Regions from separate parts of the Phyllobacterium sp. K27 genome, predicted to be linked through region 2. Evidence: riboswitches for the same ligand, from Rfam matches in the RefSeq annotation. Region 2 holds a riboswitch; each other region holds the start of a gene.

The links. A riboswitch is a leader RNA that binds a small molecule or an ion and turns the genes downstream of it on or off. The one in region 2 is predicted to bind cobalamin.
Region 1: it holds a riboswitch for cobalamin, as region 2 does, so the genes downstream of both, ACYJL1_RS03990 (hypothetical protein) here and ACYJL1_RS06650 (aromatic ring-hydroxylating oxygenase subunit alpha) in region 2, are expected to answer to the same signal.
Region 3: it holds a riboswitch for cobalamin, as region 2 does, so the genes downstream of both, ACYJL1_RS08690 (CbtB domain-containing protein) here and ACYJL1_RS06650 (aromatic ring-hydroxylating oxygenase subunit alpha) in region 2, are expected to answer to the same signal.

Annotation. Positions count from the first base shown of each region.
Region 1 covers NZ_CM139240.1:816,029-818,295, reverse strand. The annotation lists gene cobF (precorrin-6A synthase (deacetylating)) at 1-649, opposite strand, end outside; gene ACYJL1_RS03990 (hypothetical protein) at 658-921, opposite strand; cobalamin riboswitch at 1,025-1,247, opposite strand; gene ACYJL1_RS03985 (glutamine synthetase beta-grasp domain-containing protein) at 1,395-2,267, opposite strand, start outside.
Region 2 covers NZ_CM139240.1:1,374,079-1,376,345, reverse strand. The annotation lists gene ACYJL1_RS06650 (aromatic ring-hydroxylating oxygenase subunit alpha) at 1-878, opposite strand, end outside; cobalamin riboswitch at 990-1,187, opposite strand; gene ACYJL1_RS06645 (L-fuconate dehydratase) at 1,381-2,267, opposite strand, start outside.
Region 3 covers NZ_CM139240.1:1,794,743-1,797,009, reverse strand. The annotation lists gene ACYJL1_RS08695 (CbtA family protein) at 1-668, opposite strand, end outside; gene ACYJL1_RS08690 (CbtB domain-containing protein) at 793-972, opposite strand; cobalamin riboswitch at 1,022-1,255, opposite strand; gene ACYJL1_RS08685 (cobyric acid synthase) at 1,316-2,267, opposite strand, start outside.

The DNA of each region.
Region 1 (2,267 bases), 560 kb from region 2:
GCTTGCCGGACATGAGTATCTCGTCCTCAGTGCCTATGTAGGCACCCCAATAAATATCGACATCCTCTTCGACGGCTTTGAAGGCGCCCTCGCCGTCGAGCATCACGATCACGCTTTCCGAATTGTTCGGAAAACCCTCCGCAAGCTTGCGCCCGGTGGTAATCGTGATCGACTCGCCGATGCGATTGAGCACGATCTTATGTCTCGCCGTCAGCGCCTGAATGCTGGTAATTCCTGGAATGACATCATAGTCCAGCTCAAAGCTTCCCTTGGCGTTCAGCCGGTCGAGAATGCGGATCGTGCTGTCATAAAGCGATGGATCGCCCCAGACGAGGAAAGCACCGCATTCATCATCGCCAAGCTCCTCCATCAGCAGATGCTCATAGGTCGCCTCCACCTTGTCATGCCAATCTGTCACGCTCGCACGGTATGTGGAGGAAGGTTTCTGACGTATCGGTGTTTCAAAATCCACCATCCGATAATCAGGATCGGTAATGAACCGCTCGCAGATTTCCCGGCGAATGCGGGATAGCTGCTCTTTCTCGGCTCCCTTATCGGGAATGAAGAACACATCCACCTGATTGAGCGCATTGACGGCCTGTATGGTCACATAGTCAGGATTGCCAGCGCCAATTCCGATGATCAGCACTTTGCGCTTCACTGGGACACACGCGAAACTTGCGAAGGCTGCAATCCCTGCATTTCTTCGATCAAGCCACAGAACAGCGCGTGGAGACGTTTCGCGCCCGCATGTTTGCCGGCACAGGCTTCAAGCCTGATGATTTCGTTCGACGCAGCGGCGATAAGATCTGCGCCGCGAGGCCGGGAAAGCAACCACGCAAGAAACACGTCTTCCGGTGCGCTTGACGCATTGACGGCTTGCGGATTGCTGCATTGATTTGTGTTGGCGCCGAGTGACATGCTTAACCCCGATTGTTAGGGGGCAAGGGGCAAGGGCGAAGATTGCAGATAGTCAGCCTGCGGCAAACCATTGCAAGCGACACACCGGGACACCCCGCCCGTGGACGTTCATCATGTTTCGGCAGGTCTCCTGGCTCACAGGTCAGTATTGCTGTCTGGCCTTCCCGGGAAATCCCAGTGACCTTTTGCCTGAACAGGTTCAGGCGACAGCAACTCGCTGTTTACAGTTGCGGGGGCAGCGCCGGCATTGGTGAAAATCATTTCACCGGCTTCCCTCTTAGCTCCCGGCCTTGCGGCACGGGAGAACCGGAACGTTCTCATAAGAGCGCAGCACACCTATCGAGGTCAACAGGCAGACCAAAATTAACCGGGGAAATAGACGGGCCAACCGATCGGATAGACCACGATCTGCACCGCCAAATAGAAAATGGCGCAAGCTGATGCCTGCGCCATTTCAAATCATTCAAACCAGATCAAGCGGCCAGAACTTCTTCCGCATCTTCCGGCACTTCAGAAATTGTCCGCAGGATTTGCGAAGCGATCTGGTATGGATCGCCCTGCGAATTCGGACGACGATCTTCCAGATAGCCGCGGTAGCCATTGTTTACAAAGCTGTGCGGAACACGGATCGATGCACCGCGATCAGCAATGCCATAGCTGAACTGATGGATTGACTGGGTTTCATGCTTGCCGGTGAGGCGCATGTGGTTGTCCGGTCCATAGACAGCGATGTGAGCAGCGCAATTTTGCTCAAATGCAGCCATGACCTTTTCGAAGTAATCCTTGCCGCCGACTTCACGCATATAGGTGGTGGAGAAGTTGGCATGCATGCCCGAACCGTTCCAATCAGTATCGCCGAGCGGCTTGCAATGATATTCGATATCGATGCCGTATTTTTCTGTCAGGCGCTGCAGGAGGTAACGCGCAATCCAGACTTCATCGGCGGCCTTCTTGGAGCCCTTGCCAAAAACCTGGAATTCCCACTGGCCCTTGGCCACTTCGGCATTGATGCCTTCATGGTTGATGCCGGCATTCAGGCAGATATCGAGATGTTCTTCGACGATCTTGCGGGCAATATCGCCAACATTGCTGTAGCCGACGCCTGTATAATATGGGCCCTGCGGAGCAGGAAAACCAGTTTCAGGGAAGCCGAGCGGACGGCCGTTCTTGTAGAAGAAATATTCCTGCTCGAAGCCGAACCAGGCGCCTTCATCATCGAGAATAGTTGCGCGGGTGTTGGAAGGATGCGGTGTCTTGCCATCGGGCATCATGACTTCACACATGACGAGGACGCCATTCTTGCGCTCGCTATCGAGATAGACGGAAACTGGCTTCAACACGCAATC
Region 2 (2,267 bases):
CCGATCTGCCGCGTGCTCACATCGTCGCTGAGCTGCCGCGCCACAGCGCGCTTGCCCGAAAGGGTGTAGCTTTCAGATTCGTGGAGCAGCGGCACGCGTGTCGCACGGTACTGGCCATTTTCATCGATACGGAACACGCTTGGAAGACCCGCCGCTTCGCACTTGTCCCAATGCGCAACAATCTCCGGGTCATCCTTCGAGCCTTGTATGCCGGCTACGCTTGGTGCTTCCGGAAATGTCTTGCAGAGTTCCGGGTGATTGGCGGCACAGTGGTAACATTCGCGGTTGTTTTCCCAGACCAGCTTCCAATTGCCCTTTTCAACAATCGAACTTTGGAAAGCGACTTTGGTTTCGCCAAGACGGTGCGGTGCAAGATAAGGGTCGATCAAAGCGCGCGTCGCAGCAAAATCGGGCGCGATTGGCGCAAGGCAAATGAAAATATATCCGCCAATGCTTTCGCAATGCACTGTCTTCAGGCTGTGCTGGCTGGCGTCGAAATCATCGCCCATCTGGCGCGCGAATAAAAGCCTGCCGTCCAGCTCATAAGTCCACTGGTGATAGGGGCAAACGAGCTTCGCCGAGGTGCCCCGTTCAGAAGCGCAAACACGCGAACCGCGGTGGCGGCAGGAATTGTGAAAGGCACGGACTTTCTTTTCGCGATCCCGTACGATAACCACTGGGTAGTCGCCGATCTGCACCGTGAAATAATTACCCGGCCGCGCCACTTCGCAATCGTGACCGATGAACAGCCAGTCGCGATAGAAGATATTTTCCATATCCAACCGGAAATACTCCGGATCATTGTAAAAGGCCTGCTCGAGGCCATAGCCCGGTTTCCGGTGTTTCAGGTTCCGGAGCAGTTCACTATGTGCGTCCATGTCGTGTCCTCGCCATCTCATTTGCGAAAGAACTGACTGGTGGTGACGGAGAAGACCGTCCGTATGGTTGCCCATACAAAACAATGCTCCTTGATCGCCCACCGCGATCAGTCGATGTTATCGCTTGCGGCTGGTTTCCGGGCTCTGGAGTTGCCTTGCAGGCTTCACGGCGCCTTCCCGGAACAATGCTCCAGTGGCTATTTTGCCGCGTTTCACTCCACTACCGTTGCGGGGGCAGCGCCGGGATTAAACCGGCTTCCCAATTCTCCACCTTCCCTAGAAAGCGGCACCTCAAGTAGCCTGATAAAAGCACTCGGATGATAAAAAGAATAGGTGCGGAAACGACATCGCATTTACACAAGACGACACGGCTGAAAAAATAGAAAATGTCTTTATCTGACACGTCCGAATGGAGCTTGCTTTTGACAGACAGCCCTCTCCTACATCAGAAATGAACCACCGCCTGAAATGGCGATGATTCATTTTCTGAATTGAGGGATACTTAAAGACTATGATGCAGATATTGCTTGATTGATTCCGGCCTCATCTCAATTGAAAAACCCGGCAGTGAGGGCGGCATATAGGCCGCATTCTGGATGTTGCAGGGATCTATGAAATGCTCATGCAGATGGTCGACATATTCAATAACCCTGCCCTCTTTGGTGCCGGAAACGGCAATATAGTCGATCATCGATAGATGCTGCACATATTCGCATAGACCCACGCCGCCCGCATGCGGCCAGACGGGCAGCTCGTACTTTGCCGCAATGAGCAGGACTGCCAGGACTTCGTTCAACCCGCCCATGCGGCAACTGTCGATCTGCACAACGTCAATTGCGCCTTCAGCGATGAACTGCTTGAACATGATGCGGTTCTGGCACATCTCGCCCGTTGCAACCTTGACCGGATGGATCGCCTGACGAATTTTGCGATGCCCCGCAACATCGTCCGGGCTCGTTGGCTCTTCAATGAAGAATGGTTTGACGAAGGCCAGTTTGTTTACCCAGTCAATTGCTTCATTGACTTCCCACACCTGATTGGCGTCGATCATAAGAATGCGATCCGGACCAATCACTTCGCGCGCAATCGTGAGGCGTCGGATATCGTCTTCGAGATCGCGGCCGACCTTCATCTTGATATGGTTGAAGCCTGCATCCACCGCTTCCTGACAAAGACGCCGCAGCTTTTCATCGGAATAGCCGAGCCAGCCTGCGGAAGTCGTATAGCAGGGGTACCCCTCAGCTTTCAGCGTCTCGACACGCTCTTTCTTGCCCACTTCTGCCTTGCGCAGAATTTCAAGCGCCTCGTCACGCGTCAATACGTCCGTAAGATAGCGGAAGTCGACGATGTTGACGATTTCTTCCGGCGTCATTTCACCGACGAGTTGCC
Region 3 (2,267 bases), 420 kb from region 2:
AGCACGACCCAGAAAAAGAGATTGGTCGCAAGTGTTGAGACGGCAAATTCAGAAGCGAGCGTCGGAGGCACAGCCGATGTCAGATCCTCTGCTTCAGGTGCGCCATAAATATGGGGAGCGACGATCAATAGAACACCAAGAGTTTTCGCCCATATCTGCTCACGAAGGACAATCAGATAGACACCGCCTGCCGTCAGAACCACGGTTATCAGCCACCAAGCCTGTCGTGTAGCCAAATCGGCTGCAGGCATGGCGGGCAATTCAGGTGCAAGGCTGAATGCCGGTGCGAAATTGAAGATGAAGAATCCTGCGAGACCCCAATAAATTCCGTTCTGTAACGTAATACGGCGGCCAAGGAAAAGTGCGGCTGCACCGGTGATCAGCGCAAAACCTGCTCCGGCCACCAGATTGATCAACAGCGTGTTACCGAAGCGCCCGAACGGCAGCTCAGGTCCGGCCTCTTCCCCATGGTCGTGCGGAGCGACCGCGGCAGGCGCGGCGTCAGTTGTAGCCGCCGGGGCATCATGGGAGTGACCTTCACCACTCGCACTTTCATATTCTTCCGCGTGTAAAATGAGCGGTACATTTTTTACATACATGGCCGGCGTCAAAACAATTCCGGCAAAAAGTCCGGCTAAGATCGTAGCCAGCAGATATTTGACCAACATGGAATTTACTCCCAATTCCAAAAGCGAGGCACCGGGCACCTGAAAAGGTCCCGGACCAAACAAACCATCATTGTTTCAATGCTTAAGAGTCGACGGCTGAATCAGTGTTTCAGCTATCAAAGACTTAATGGCAAGGAAATCCATATGAATGGCGGGAGTCGTGCGCTGTATCATGCAGCGTTTCAGAATGTGAAAGACCGACGCCATAAATAATGAACACACCAAGCAGCAAAGATACAACCGCTGTGGTCAGACGCGATGCGAGCGGGAGAGAAATTGTATTCGAAGTACGAACAGCCGCCATAACAACCTCCGTGCAGGGCCAGAAGGGACAATCCCCCTCGGTTTTGGGCACTATTACCCTATGACTGGCAGGTCTCCTGGCTCGCGGGTCGCAAGATAAATGCCGCCTTCCCGGTTTCCCAGTGACTGCTGTCCGCTTTCGCATTCAGCATGGCATCTAACCTAACCGCTCTACAGTCGCGGGGTCGGCTGCGGTGGGATCGCCCTAATGGGTACGACCGTCGCATTCCCTTTTGATCCCTTGGCCTTTGGCCAATGCGGGAACCAATCATCTTTCGAACGTTATTCACCAAGCTGTCTAAAAGTCAAACGAATCTGCGACACCTTCACCGCTGCTAACGTCATCAGGCGGGTTTAAGAGCAAACAGTGCTTCAATATCCAGAACGGACTCCAATTGTGCAGCAATAGAGTCGAGTGCAGAATCCACCCCAGCATGATAATCTAGAGTGCCAGCGGATATCCCCATAGACTTTAAGAATGCCGCCCGAAATGCATCTGCACTGAAAAGACCATGCATATAGGTGCCGAACACTTTGCCATCCGCGGATATTGCGCCGTCCGCCACGCCATCAATATTCACGGCTGGACGGATGCAATCGGGGCCAGTCGTTCGACCGAGATGAATTTCATAGCCTTTCAAGGGCAAATCAAACTGCAATGAATGGGCCTGGACATTGCGTACGGTCTTTTCCGGCTCCATAACGGTATCGATATCGAGATAACCAAGTCCTTTGATTTCGGTGGTACTTCCTTCAATCCCTTGAGGGTCCGATACCGTTTTACCAAGCATCTGGAAGCCGCCGCAAATGCCAATAATATGACCACCTCTGCGCCTGTGCAGGTCGAGATCCTGGTCCCAACCATTTTCACGGAACTGCTGAAGGTCGCCAATCGTCGATTTGGAACCCGGAATAATGACCAAACCGGCATCTGCGGGTAGCCGCTCACCACTTCGAACCATGACCACCTCAACCTGTGGTTCGGCTATAAGTGGATCAAGATCGTCAAAGTTAGCAATGCGATCAAGCACGGGAACGGCAATCTTTAATGCGCGCTCACCGCCTTTGACGAGGCGTTCCAGTACGACCGAATCTTCGGCTGGCAGACGGGAAGCATCTTTCAACCATGGAACAACCCCGAAGGACGGCCAGCCCGTAAATTGCGTAATGGATTTCAAACCATCATCGAAAAGCGAAATGTCGCCTCGAAACTTGTTGATAAGATAACCGGCGATCATATTGCGATCTTCCGGTGAAAGAATTGCATGCGTTCCCACAATCGATGCGATCACCCCG